Regions from separate parts of the Neobacillus sp. SM06 genome, predicted to be linked through region 1. Evidence: a T-box and tRNA genes for the amino acid it is inferred to sense, from the RefSeq annotation. Region 1 holds a T-box; the other holds one or more tRNA genes.

The links. A T-box is a leader RNA that pairs with one kind of tRNA and senses whether it is charged. The one in region 1 lies ahead of ACQYAD_RS15705 (valine--tRNA ligase), so its partner is inferred to be a tRNA-Val.
Region 2: it encodes a tRNA-Val, which carries the amino acid that the T-box ahead of ACQYAD_RS15705 (valine--tRNA ligase) is inferred to sense. The anticodon was not compared.

The regions. Positions count from the first base shown of each region.
Region 1 covers NZ_JBNWEO010000018.1:121,235-127,116, forward strand. Annotated here, with positions in the region: gene hemL (glutamate-1-semialdehyde 2,1-aminomutase) at 1-374, shown strand, start outside; gene spoVID (stage VI sporulation protein D) at 484-1,626, shown strand; gene ysxE (spore coat protein YsxE) at 1,701-2,732, shown strand; gene ACQYAD_RS15700 (hypothetical protein) at 2,748-2,939, opposite strand; T-box leader at 3,152-3,384, shown strand; gene ACQYAD_RS15705 (valine--tRNA ligase) at 3,431-5,882, shown strand, end outside.
Region 2 covers NZ_JBNWEO010000011.1:128,514-134,395, forward strand. Annotated here, with positions in the region: tRNA gene ACQYAD_RS03860 (tRNA-Glu) at 780-851, opposite strand; tRNA gene ACQYAD_RS03865 (tRNA-Ser) at 859-949, opposite strand; tRNA gene ACQYAD_RS03870 (tRNA-Asn) at 953-1,027, opposite strand; tRNA gene ACQYAD_RS03875 (tRNA-Ile) at 1,160-1,236, opposite strand; tRNA gene ACQYAD_RS03880 (tRNA-Gly) at 1,241-1,314, opposite strand; tRNA gene ACQYAD_RS03885 (tRNA-His) at 1,328-1,403, opposite strand; tRNA gene ACQYAD_RS03890 (tRNA-Phe) at 1,442-1,514, opposite strand; tRNA gene ACQYAD_RS03895 (tRNA-Asp) at 2,072-2,148, opposite strand; tRNA gene ACQYAD_RS03900 (tRNA-Met) at 2,152-2,225, opposite strand; tRNA gene ACQYAD_RS03905 (tRNA-Ser) at 2,532-2,624, opposite strand; tRNA gene ACQYAD_RS03910 (tRNA-Ile) at 2,642-2,718, opposite strand; tRNA gene ACQYAD_RS03915 (tRNA-Met) at 3,007-3,083, opposite strand; tRNA gene ACQYAD_RS03920 (tRNA-Ala) at 3,109-3,184, opposite strand; tRNA gene ACQYAD_RS03925 (tRNA-Pro) at 3,198-3,274, opposite strand; tRNA gene ACQYAD_RS03930 (tRNA-Arg) at 3,282-3,355, opposite strand; tRNA gene ACQYAD_RS03935 (tRNA-Leu) at 3,363-3,451, opposite strand; tRNA gene ACQYAD_RS03940 (tRNA-Gly) at 3,457-3,531, opposite strand; tRNA gene ACQYAD_RS03945 (tRNA-Leu) at 3,541-3,625, opposite strand; tRNA gene ACQYAD_RS03950 (tRNA-Lys) at 3,640-3,715, opposite strand; tRNA gene ACQYAD_RS03955 (tRNA-Thr) at 3,723-3,798, opposite strand; tRNA gene ACQYAD_RS03960 (tRNA-Val) at 3,814-3,889, opposite strand; rRNA gene rrf (5S ribosomal RNA) at 3,898-4,014, opposite strand; rRNA gene ACQYAD_RS03970 (23S ribosomal RNA) at 4,144-5,882, opposite strand, start outside.

The DNA.
Region 1 (5,882 bases):
CACTGGCAATGACGGCTGGGTATGAAACATTGTGCCAATTAACGCCAGAGGATTATCAAGAATTTAGCCGCAAAGCGGATTTGCTTGAAAAAGGTTTCAATGAAGCAGCGGAAAAATACGAGATACCCCACACCGTAAATCGCGCTGGTTCGATGATCGGCTTCTTCTTTACAAATGAAAAAGTCATCAATTATGAAAAAGCAAGAACGTCCAATCTTGATTATTTTGCTTCTTACTATAGAGAAATGGCTAACCAGGGCGTATTCCTGCCTCCTTCACAATTTGAAGGATTGTTCCTGTCGACTGCTCTCTCAGACGAAGATATTGACAAAACCATTAAGGCAGCAGAAATGGCTTTTTCCAAATTAAAATAATTTTCAACAACACACCTGTCAATTGTGCGGGTGTGTTTATTTTTTTATCATAAATAAAAATGATTTTTCATAGAGTGTAAGTGACATAGTGATTTTTAAATAAACGGAAATGAAGGGAGGAGTCGCTTTGTCTCAGGAAAATCAATCGTGTCTGCGATTTTCTTTGGAGGAATCATTGTGGTTTAGAAAAGGACAGGAAGTCGAAGAATTGATTTCGATTTCGCTTGATCCCGATATCACCATCCAAGAAAATGACCAGTACGTGACGATACGTGGGTCATTGGAATTGACCGGAGAATATAAAAGCTTTCATGACGGCGAGGGAATGGAGGAAGAAGCGGAGTTTGCCCAAAAATATGTACAACGGGTGGATGAAGGCGACGAAGGGGTTTATGAGTTTGCGCATCGTTTCCCAGTTGATATAACGATACCAAATAATCGGATTCAAAGCATTTATGATATCGATGTGATGGTTGAAACCTTTGATTACTCTCTTCCAGAACGAAGTTGCTTAAAATTATCGGCCGAATTGACGATTTCCGGTTTGTACGGTGCCCGGCAGGATCAGGGGGATGAGGTTGAAGCTGTTTTTGCAAATGCGAGCCGCTTAGCCGAAGATTCAGTTAGTGAAAAAGCCGCTGAGGAAACAGCAGAAGCAAGTTCTGTGGAGGAGCAAGAACGTCCACTATTTGTAGTAGAAGCAAGAAAGCCGCTGGAAGACGAAAGCTCACGGGAAACGGTATCCTATCCGACATTTTCCTATCAGCCGCAAGGGAAACCTGTAGTTCAGCCCGCATTCACCCAATTTTCGGATTTCAGCCAGCCGGACCGCGGTGAAGAAAAGCCGAAAATCGAAGTAGTGGCAGAAGAAGTAAAAGATGAAGTCGAAGTAAACGAAGCTGAAGAAACAGAAGAGATAGAGATCGAAGAAAAAGAGACAGATGAAGAAAGTTCATCCTCCTCTTCAAGTGACGAAGGTCCTGTTTCGAAGCTAACTGATGCGATAAAGAAAAAAGTAACGAAAAAGAAAAGCATGTCCTTAACAGAATTTTTTGCCCGCAAAGAAGACCGTGATGAGCAGCAGGCAAAGTTAAAAATCTGTATTGTCCAAAAAGGGGAAACGCTGGATCAGATAGCGGAACGGTATGATGTCACATTTCAAAATCTTCTTCGCGTCAACCGGCTTGAAGTAAACCAGGATGTGTATGAAGGGCAAGTCCTCTATATACCGACAGCTTTCGCAAAAAAATAGTGGGAGACGAAAAATAAGCATGAGCGGGTAACCTATGTGCCTGCTCCTTATTTTTCTATTGGAGGATTTTAAAAATGAGCGGCGAAAATCGACTGGCAGTACTGGCGCCAATTTTGCGAAATTATCAGCTTGAACCGTACTTTGTAGAGGATTACGGCAATGTCCAGAAAGTCTATGCCAATAAAGGGACATTTGCGCTGAAAAAAATCCCTCCAAGCAACGGAACCGATTTTATTCGTCATGTCCACTCCCTTTATCAAATGGGTTTCAATCGAATTGTGCCGATTTATCCGACGATTGATGGGAGATATGCTGTTTTAGATCAAGCGTACCTATATTATTTAATGCCTTGGCTCCCGAACGATGAAAGGGAACAACGAGAGAAAAGGCATCAGCAGTTATTTCGTGAGCTGGCGCGAATGCACACATTATCGGCAAAAGAAATTACGATCAAAAAAGAAGAGCGGACAGAGCATTATGAGAAAACCTTGCAGCAATTTGAGAAAAATAAAGAGTTTCTTGACGGCTTTACGGAAGAATGTGAAAAAAAGGTTTATATGTCACCGTTTGAGTTGTTGTATTGTCTCTACTCTAACGAAATCAGTCAAGCGCTGAAATTTTCGAAAAGCAAATTTGAAGAATGGTATGAAATGACGAAGGAGAATGAAAAAGCAAGAATGGTCATTAATCATGGGAAAATCTCGATTGAGCATTTTTTGTATGATGACAGAGGGTACGGCTATTTTGCCAATTTCGAAAAAGCTGGCTATGGTTCACCTTTTCATGATCTTTTGCCATTTCTTTCGCGTACATTAAAAACCCGCCCACAGCGCAATGAGGAATGTGTGGAGTGGATTTACTATTATTACAAATATTTTCCATTACGAGCAGATGAAAAACTGTTGTTTTACAGCTATCTAGCCTACCCGTTTTCAATTATTCAGACCGTTGAGACCTATTTCCGGAAACCGGAAAAACGAAATGAATTAAAAGCAGTTCAGCAGCTGCAGCGTCAGTATTGGTATTTAAAAAATACGGAATATGTAACAATGAAAATGGTAGAATTCGATAACAGCCAACAGACAAAAGAAGGAGCCCCCGAGTAATAGACGAGGTGCTCCTTAAATCATTTCAAAATAAAGGGCCAGGGCAACTAAAATAAAAAAGATTAACAGTAAAATATCAAAGGTTGTTGGCAACAAAAGCGTGCGGATCCCTTGAAAAATGGTGAACGGAATAATAAATTGTCCACAAACACGTTTTACCTTTTGCATCCATGGAGGCAGGACATAGCGATTAAATCGTTTTTTCATCAAAACACTCCTTCCCTTCTTACACGTTATTAGTCTATGTATATTCAATCCCCTGTGTGTAATCCCTAAAATTATCAAGCCATCGGCAACGAACAAACTGCATGCTTTTATTTGAATCGCTTTTTTGTGGATCTTCGTATAAAATATAAAAAATTGGTTATCATGATTGACGACACTCCCCTTTTTTCGGTAGTATATTGATATAAATTCATACATAAGCAAAGACAGGGAAGAGTACAATGTCCCCCTGCTTCAAGAGAGGGAATCCAGTTTCTGGAAGGTTTCCTAAGCAGGCCATTGGAATGTCGCCCTTGAGCTTCTTTTGCGAAAGGACCAAGTTTCGAGTAGTGAAAGACGGAAGATGTCCGTTATTCTTGGAAGAGCCAATCGTTTTTTTGATTGGAAAAAAGGTGGTACCGCGAAGCAAACTCCATTCGTCCTTTTACGGCGATGGGGTTTTTTCATGTTCAGAAAGTGAAGGAGGATATTAAATGGATACAAATGATCTTTCAATGCCGACCAAATATGATCCGCAATCAATTGAAAAAGGGCGCTATGATTGGTGGGTGAATGGCAAGTTTTTCGAAGCGAAAGGCGAAGCAGCGAAACAACCGTACACCGTTGTCATTCCGCCACCGAACGTTACCGGGAAACTGCATTTGGGTCATGCTTGGGACACGACCCTGCAAGATATTATTACAAGAATGAAACGCATGCAGGGCTATGATGTTCTTTGGCTTCCTGGAATGGATCACGCCGGAATTGCAACCCAGGCGAAGGTGGAGCAAAAGCTTCGCGAAGAAGGTAAAAGCCGTTATGATCTGGGCAGGGAAAAATTTATCAAAGAAACTTGGAAGTGGAAAGAAGAGTATGCTGACCATATTCGCAAGCAATGGGCAAAGCTTGGCCTTGGCCTGGATTACAGCCGGGAGCGTTTTACCCTTGACGAAGGGCTCTCCGCCGCAGTCAGGGAAGTCTTCGTTTCCTTATACAAAAAAGGGCTTATTTACCGCGGTGAATATATTATCAACTGGGATCCATCAACCAAAACGGCCTTATCCGATATTGAAGTTATTTATGAGGATGTCCAGGGAGCGTTTTACCATATGCGATACCCACTTGCAGACGGATCCGGCACGATTGAGATTGCAACAACCCGTCCGGAAACCATGCTTGGCGATACCGCTGTCGCCGTTCACCCGGATGATGAACGCTACAAGCATCTAATTGGCAAAACGGTTATCCTCCCAATTGTCGGACGCGAGATTCCCATTGTTGGCGACGATTATGTTGATATGGAATTTGGATCAGGCGCCGTTAAAATAACCCCTGCCCATGATCCGAATGACTTTGAAATCGGCAACCGCCACAATCTTGAACGGATCCTCGTCATGAATGAAGATGGGACGATGAATGAAAAGGCCGGCAAGTACCAAGGACTTGACCGTTTTGAATGCCGCAAACAAATTGTGAAAGACTTACAGGAGCAGGGCGTTCTGTTCAAAATTGAGGACCATCTGCACTCTGTTGGTCATTCAGAACGGAGCGGTGCGGTTGTTGAGCCGTATTTGTCCACGCAATGGTTTGTCAAAATGAAGCCGCTCGCCGAACAAGCAATCGAGCTGCAAAAGCAACCAGAAGCGGAAAAAGTCAACTTTGTCCCAGACCGTTTTGAAAAAACATATTTGCATTGGATGGAAAACATCCGCGATTGGTGTATTTCCCGGCAACTTTGGTGGGGACATCGCATTCCTGCCTGGTACCATAAAGAAACAGGTGAGGTTTATGTTGATCACAAGCCGCCAACTGATATCGAAAACTGGGAACAGGATCAGGATGTGCTTGATACATGGTTCAGCTCTGCGCTATGGCCGTTCTCTACCCTAGGCTGGCCTAATAAAGATGCGGCTGATTTCAAACGTTATTTCCCAACCGATGCCCTTGTAACCGGTTATGACATCATCTTTTTCTGGGTATCAAGAATGATTTTCCAAAGCCTTGAATTTACTGATAGCCGACCGTTTAAAGATGTCCTGATTCACGGACTTGTCCGCGATGCTCAAGGGCGGAAAATGAGTAAATCACTTGGCAACGGTGTTGATCCAATGGATGTCATTGATCAGTATGGAGCCGATGCACTGCGTTATTTCCTATCCACCGGAAGCTCTCCGGGTCAGGACTTGCGCTTTAGCACCGAGAAGGTTGAAGCAACCTGGAATTTTGCCAATAAAATTTGGAATGCTTCTCGTTTTGCTTTAATGAATATGGCGGACCTTAAATTTGAAGATATCGATTTGACAGGCGAAAAATCGGTTGCAGATAAATGGATTTTAACCCGGTTGAATGAAACCATTGAAACGGTCACAAGGTTATCGGAAAAATACGAATTTGGCGAGGTTGGCCGCGCTCTTTACAATTTTATCTGGGATGATTTCTGTGATTGGTATATTGAAATGGCGAAGCTGCCTTTATATGGGGAAGATGAGAACGCGAAAGTCACGACCCGCTCCATTCTTGCCTATGTGTTAGACAACACGATGCGCTTGCTGCATCCGTTTATGCCGTTTATTACCGAAGAAATTTGGCAAAACCTTCCGCATGAAGGTGAATCAATTACAAAGGCAAAATGGCCAGCAGCAAAGGGTACATGGAATGATGAGCAGGCTGCTGTTGAAATGAAGCTTTTAATGGAAGTGATTCGCGCTGTCCGCAATATACGGGCTGAAGTAAACACACCCATGAGCAAGAAGATCAAAATGCTTGTAAAGGCAAAAGACGAAGAGACGCTGGCGATTATTGAGAAAAATCGTGCCTATATTGAGCGGTTCTGCAACCCGGAAGAACTTGTGCTCGGTACGGATATCGAAACACCTGAAAAAGCAATGACTGCCGTTGTCACAGGACTGGAAATTATCCTGCCGCTTGCAGGGCTGATCAATATTG
Region 2 (5,882 bases), on a different contig from region 1:
AAGGGATTTAAAAAAGAGTATACATTTTATTCAAAAAGGAAGAAATAAGGAGAAAGCGGCTGTCGAGGTACTCGTGTTTCTTTGAATTTATATTTCCATGAAAAAGTAGAAATGGAAGCCTGTTACCCGCTCTTTTCAGTTCACGAATCGACCTCGAAACAGGGAGCCCAACAACGGCAAAGTAATCACCGTGTAGTTATATGTTAAAATTAGAAATAATTCTTTGAAGTTTGCAACTAATCTTTTTGTAAATCCAAACATCCGGCTGCCAAGCCTCATATGATCCCATTAATACTTATTGGCGAATACCCTTTCATCGTGCATCATACGCCTGCTTTGATTCCCTTTTTCGCTGGACTTCACCCTTTTCGGGAATCATACACCCGCTTTGATTCCCATTTTTGCAGAGCTTCATCCTTTTTGGGAATCATACACCCGCTTTGATTCCCGTTTTTGCGAATCTTCACCCTTTTTGGGAATCATACACCCGCTTTGATTCCCATTTTTGCAGAACTTCATCCTTTTTGGGCATCATACGCCTGCTTTGAATCCCGTTTTTGCGGAGCTTCATCCTTTTTGGGAATCATAGGCTCCAATCAATCATGATTGAGAAGCAGTCTTTTTGTCTATTGTAAAACCTGAGAATTGGGCATTAGGAAAACTAAAAAAAGATTTTGAGTCATTCTATCTGATAGACATCTTTTTAATATAAAAAGGGGCGACATATAAATTTTGATATACGAAAAAAGCTGATAACGTTTGTTATCAGCTTTTGCAAATGACCCCTACGGGATTCGAACCCGTGTTACCGCCGTGAAAGGGCGGTGTCTTAACCGCTTGACCAAGGGGCCAAAGTTCTGGCGGAGAAGGAGGGATTTGAACCCTCGCGCCGGTTACCCGACCTACACCCTTAGCAGGGGCGCCTCTTCAGCCACTTGAGTACTTCTCCATATGGCTCCGCAGGTAGGATTCGAACCTACGACCGATCGGTTAACAGCCGATAGCTCTACCACTGAGCTACTGCGGAATAATTATATTTGATTCATAAACCCATGTTCCCACCTCATTTTGTTGAGCCAAAATAAGGTTCGATGGGTATAACTCGAAACATATACATTACGTTTTGTTCGTTTCTGCCACGAAACTGATGAAAAAATAATGGTGGGCCTAAATGGACTTGAACCATCGACCTCACGCTTATCAGGCGTGCGCTCTAACCAGCTGAGCTATAGGCCCATTATGGAGCGGGTGATGGGAATCGAACCCACGACATCAGCTTGGAAGGCTGGAGTTTTACCATTAAACTACACCCGCATAGATTTTTAAATGGGGCGACTGATGGGAATCGAACCCACGAATGCCAGAGCCACAATCTGGTGCGTTAACCACTTCGCCACAGCCGCCATCATAAAATGATTGTAGTTAACGACAACAAGTAAGGTGGCTCGGGACGGAATCGAACCGCCGACACAAGGATTTTCAGTCCTTTGCTCTACCGACTGAGCTACCGAGCCATATTATTAAAGAACCCTAAAATTATTTCACAATCGTCCTTTGTTCGAAAGAATCTCTCGATCTTTCTCACATGTTGCACCGGAAGCTTATTCACAGATGCAAGCAACATGCTCTACCGACTGAGCTACCGAGCCATATTATTAAAGAACCCTAAAATTATTTCACAATCGTCCTTTGTTCGAAAGAATCTCTCGATCTTTCTCACATGTTGCACCGGAAGCTTATTCACAGATGCAAGCAACATGCTCTACCGACTGAGCTACCGAGCCATATTATTAAAGAACCCTAAAATTATTTCACAATCGTCCTTTGTTCGAAAGAATCTTACGATCTTTCTCACATGTTGCACCGGGAGCTTATTCACAGATGTGAGCAACATGCTCTACCGACTGAGCTACCGAGCCATTTTATTTTAATAACCTAAACTATTTCCCAATTGTCCTTTGTTCGAAAGAATCTCTCGATCTTTCTCACATGTTGCACCGGAAGCTTATTCACAGATGCAAGTAACATGCTCTACTGACTGAGCTACCGAGCCGTATTATTTTAATTATAGTGGCGGTCTGGACGGGACTCGAACCCGCGACCTCCTGCGTGACAGGCAGGCATTCTAACCAACTGAACTACCAGACCAGATTGCGGGGGCAGGATTTGAACCTGCGACCTTCGGGTTATGAGCCCGACGAGCTACCGGACTGCTCCACCCCGCGATAATAAAAAAGTATTTATTTTTTCCATGCCCTTAGATAGCATTGGACTGTCCTCAACTCAAAAGGCTTATTCAAGATGCTGTTCGTTGAGTACAACTCGCAGATAATTCAACGATGCTTTGCTCGTTGCTCCACCCCGCGATAATAAAAAAGTATTTATTTTTTCCATGCCCTTAGATAGCATTGGACTGTCCTCAACTCAAAAGGCTTATTCAAGATGCTGTTCGTTGAGTACAACTCGCAGATAATTCAACGATGCTTTGCTCGTTGCTCCACCCCGCGATAATAAAAAGTACTACATTTAAATGGCGGAGGAAGAGGGATTCGAACCCCCGCGCGGTTTAACCCGCCTGTCGGTTTTCAAGACCGATCCCTTCAGCCAGACTTGGGTATTCCTCCATAAATATAAGTATTAATGGTGGACCTTGTAGGACTCGAACCTACGACCGGACGGTTATGAGCCGTCTGCTCTAACCAGCTGAGCTAAAGGTCCAAATATAGTTCTCTTTACTTTTTTATGTCTGTCCCCATCTCAGTAAGACTATTCATGTTGTGGCTCGATGGGTACAACTCGTAGAGTATTCTTAGAAGCCCGGCTCGTTGCTCTAACCAGCTGAGCTAAAGGTCCAAATATAGTTCTCTTTACCTTTTTATGTCTGTCCCCATCTCAGTAAGACTATTCATGTTGTGGCTCGATGGGTACAACTCGTAGAGTATTCTTAGAAGCTCGGCTCGTTGCTCTAACCAGCTGAGCTAATGATCCTTAAGGTAATATATATATTGGTAGCGGCGGAGGGGATCGAACCCCCGACCTTACGGGTATGAACCGTACGCTCTAGCCAGCTGAGCTACACCGCCAAATAAATGAATTATATGTTGATTTTGGTGGAGGATAGCGGGATCGAACCGCTGACCTCCTGCGTGCAAAGCAGGCGCTCTCCCAGCTGAGCTAATCCCCCAAAAAAAACTTGATGGTCGGGAAGACAGGATTCGAACCTGCGACCCCTTGGTCCCAAACCAAGTGCTCTACCAAGCTGAGCTACTTCCCGATACAAGCGCGCCCGAAAGGAGTCGAACCCATAACCTTCTGATCCGTAGTCAGACGCTCTATCCAATTGAGCTACGGGCGCATTTAAATGGTGCCGAGGACCGGAATCGAACCGGTACGGTAGTCACCTACCGCAGGATTTTAAGTCCTGTGCGTCTGCCAGTTCCGCCACCCCGGCAATAATGGAGCGGAAGACGGGATTCGAACCCGCGACCCCCACCTTGGCAAGGTGGTGTTCTACCACTGAACTACTTCCGCATTTTAAAATGGTGCGGGTGAAGGGAGTCGAACCCCCACGCCTTACGGCGCCAGATCCTAAGTCTGGTGCGTCTGCCAATTCCGCCACACCCGCATGTTCATTAAAAATGGTGAGCCATGAAGGACTCGAACCTTCGACCCTCTGATTAAAAGTCAGATGCTCTACCGACTGAGCTAATGGCTCGTACACATGGTGCCGGCCAGAGGACTTGAACCCCCAACCTACTGATTACAAGTCAGTTGCTCTACCAATTGAGCTAGACCGGCAAACAAAAAATTATATGGTGGAGGATGACGGGATCGAACCGCCGACCCTCTGCTTGTAAGGCAGATGCTCTCCCAGCTGAGCTAATCCTCCATACAATCGCCTGGCAGCGTCCTACTCTCGCAGGAACTTGCGTTCCAACTACCATCGGCGCTAAGAAGCTTAACTTCCGTGTTCGGTATGGGAACGGGTGTGACCTTCTCGCCATTGCCGCCAGACTATGGGCAAGACATGTTTTATTATAATGCCTTTTTCAATTTTTTCAAGAGAAAATTGAAAATTCATTCCCTCAAAACTAGGTAATCAAGAAGAAGTAAAGGAAGAACGAGTTCGCACATCAAATGATATTGGTTAAGTCCTCGATCGATTAGTATCAGTCAGCTCCACACGTCACCGCGCTTCCACCTCTGACCTATCAACCTGATCGTCTTTCAGGGATCTTACTAGCTTGACGCTATGGGAAATCTCATCTTGAGGGGGGCTTCATGCTTAGATGCTTTCAGCACTTATCCCGTCCGCACATAGCTACCCAGCGATGCCTTTGGCAAGACAACTGGTACACCAGCGGTGCGTCCATCCCGGTCCTCTCGTACTAAGGACAGCTCCTCTCAAATTTCCTGCGCCCACGACGGATAGGGACCGAACTGTCTCACGACGTTCTGAACCCAGCTCGCGTACCGCTTTAATGGGCGAACAGCCCAACCCTTGGGACCGACTACAGCCCCAGGATGCGATGAGCCGACATCGAGGTGCCAAACCTCCCCGTCGATGTGGACTCTTGGGGGAGATAAGCCTGTTATCCCCGGGGTAGCTTTTATCCGTTGAGCGATGGCCCTTCCATGCGGAACCACCGGATCACTAAGCCCGACTTTCGTCCCTGCTCGACTTGTAGGTCTCGCAGTCAAGCTCCCTTGTGCCTTTACACTCTACGAATGATTTCCAACCATTCTGAGGGAACCTTTGGGCGCCTCCGTTACTCTTTAGGAGGCGACCGCCCCAGTCAAACTGCCCACCTGACACTGTCTCCCACCCCGAGTGAGGGGTGCGGGTTAGAATTTCAATACAGCCAGGGTAGTATCCCACCGACGCCTCCACCGAAGCTGGCGCTCCGGTTTCTACGGCTCCTACCTATCCTGTACAAGCTGTACCGAAATTCAATATCAGGCTACAGTAAAGCTCCACGGGGTCTTTCCGTCCTGTCGCGGGTAACCTGCATCTTCACAGGTACTATAATTTCACCGAGTCTCTCGTTGAGACAGTGCCCAGATCGTTACGCCTTTCGTGCGGGTCGGAACTTACCCGACAAGGAATTTCGCTACCTTAGGACCGTTATAGTTACGGCCGCCGTTTACTGGGGCTTCAATTCAGAGCTTCGCTTTGCAGCTAACCCCTCCTCTTAACCTTCCAGCACCGGGCAGGCGTCAGCCCCTATACTTCGCCTTGCGGCTTCGCAGAGACCTGTGTTTTTGCTAAACAGTCGCCTGGGCCTATTCACTGCGGCTCTTCGGGGCGTAAACCCCAAAGAGCACCCCTTCTCCCGAAGTTACGGGGTCATTTTGCCGAGTTCCTTAACGAGAGTTCTCTCGCTCACCTTAGGATTCTCTCCTCGCCTACCTGTGTCGGTTTGCGGTACGGGCACCTTTTATCTCACTAGAGGCTTTTCTTGGCAGTGTGGAATCAGGAACTTCGGTACTCTATTTCCCTCGGCATCACAGCTCGAGCCTATTGCCAGCGGGATTTGCCTCGCTGACAGCCTAACTGCTTACACGCACATATCCAGCAGTGCGCTTACCCTATCCTCCTGCGTCCCCCCATCGCTCAAACAATAAAGAGGTGGTACAGGAATATCAACCTGTTGTCCATCGCCTACGCCTTTCGGCCTCGGCTTAGGTCCCGACTAACCCTGAGCGGACGAGCCTTCCTCAGGAAACCTTAGGCATTCGGTGGATGAGATTCTCACTCATCTTTCGCTACTCATACCGGCATTCTCACTTCTAAGCGCTCCACGGGTCCTTCCGATCCCGCTTCAACGCCCTTAGAACGCTCTCCTACCGCGGACACCATCGGTGTCCACCCACAGCTTCGG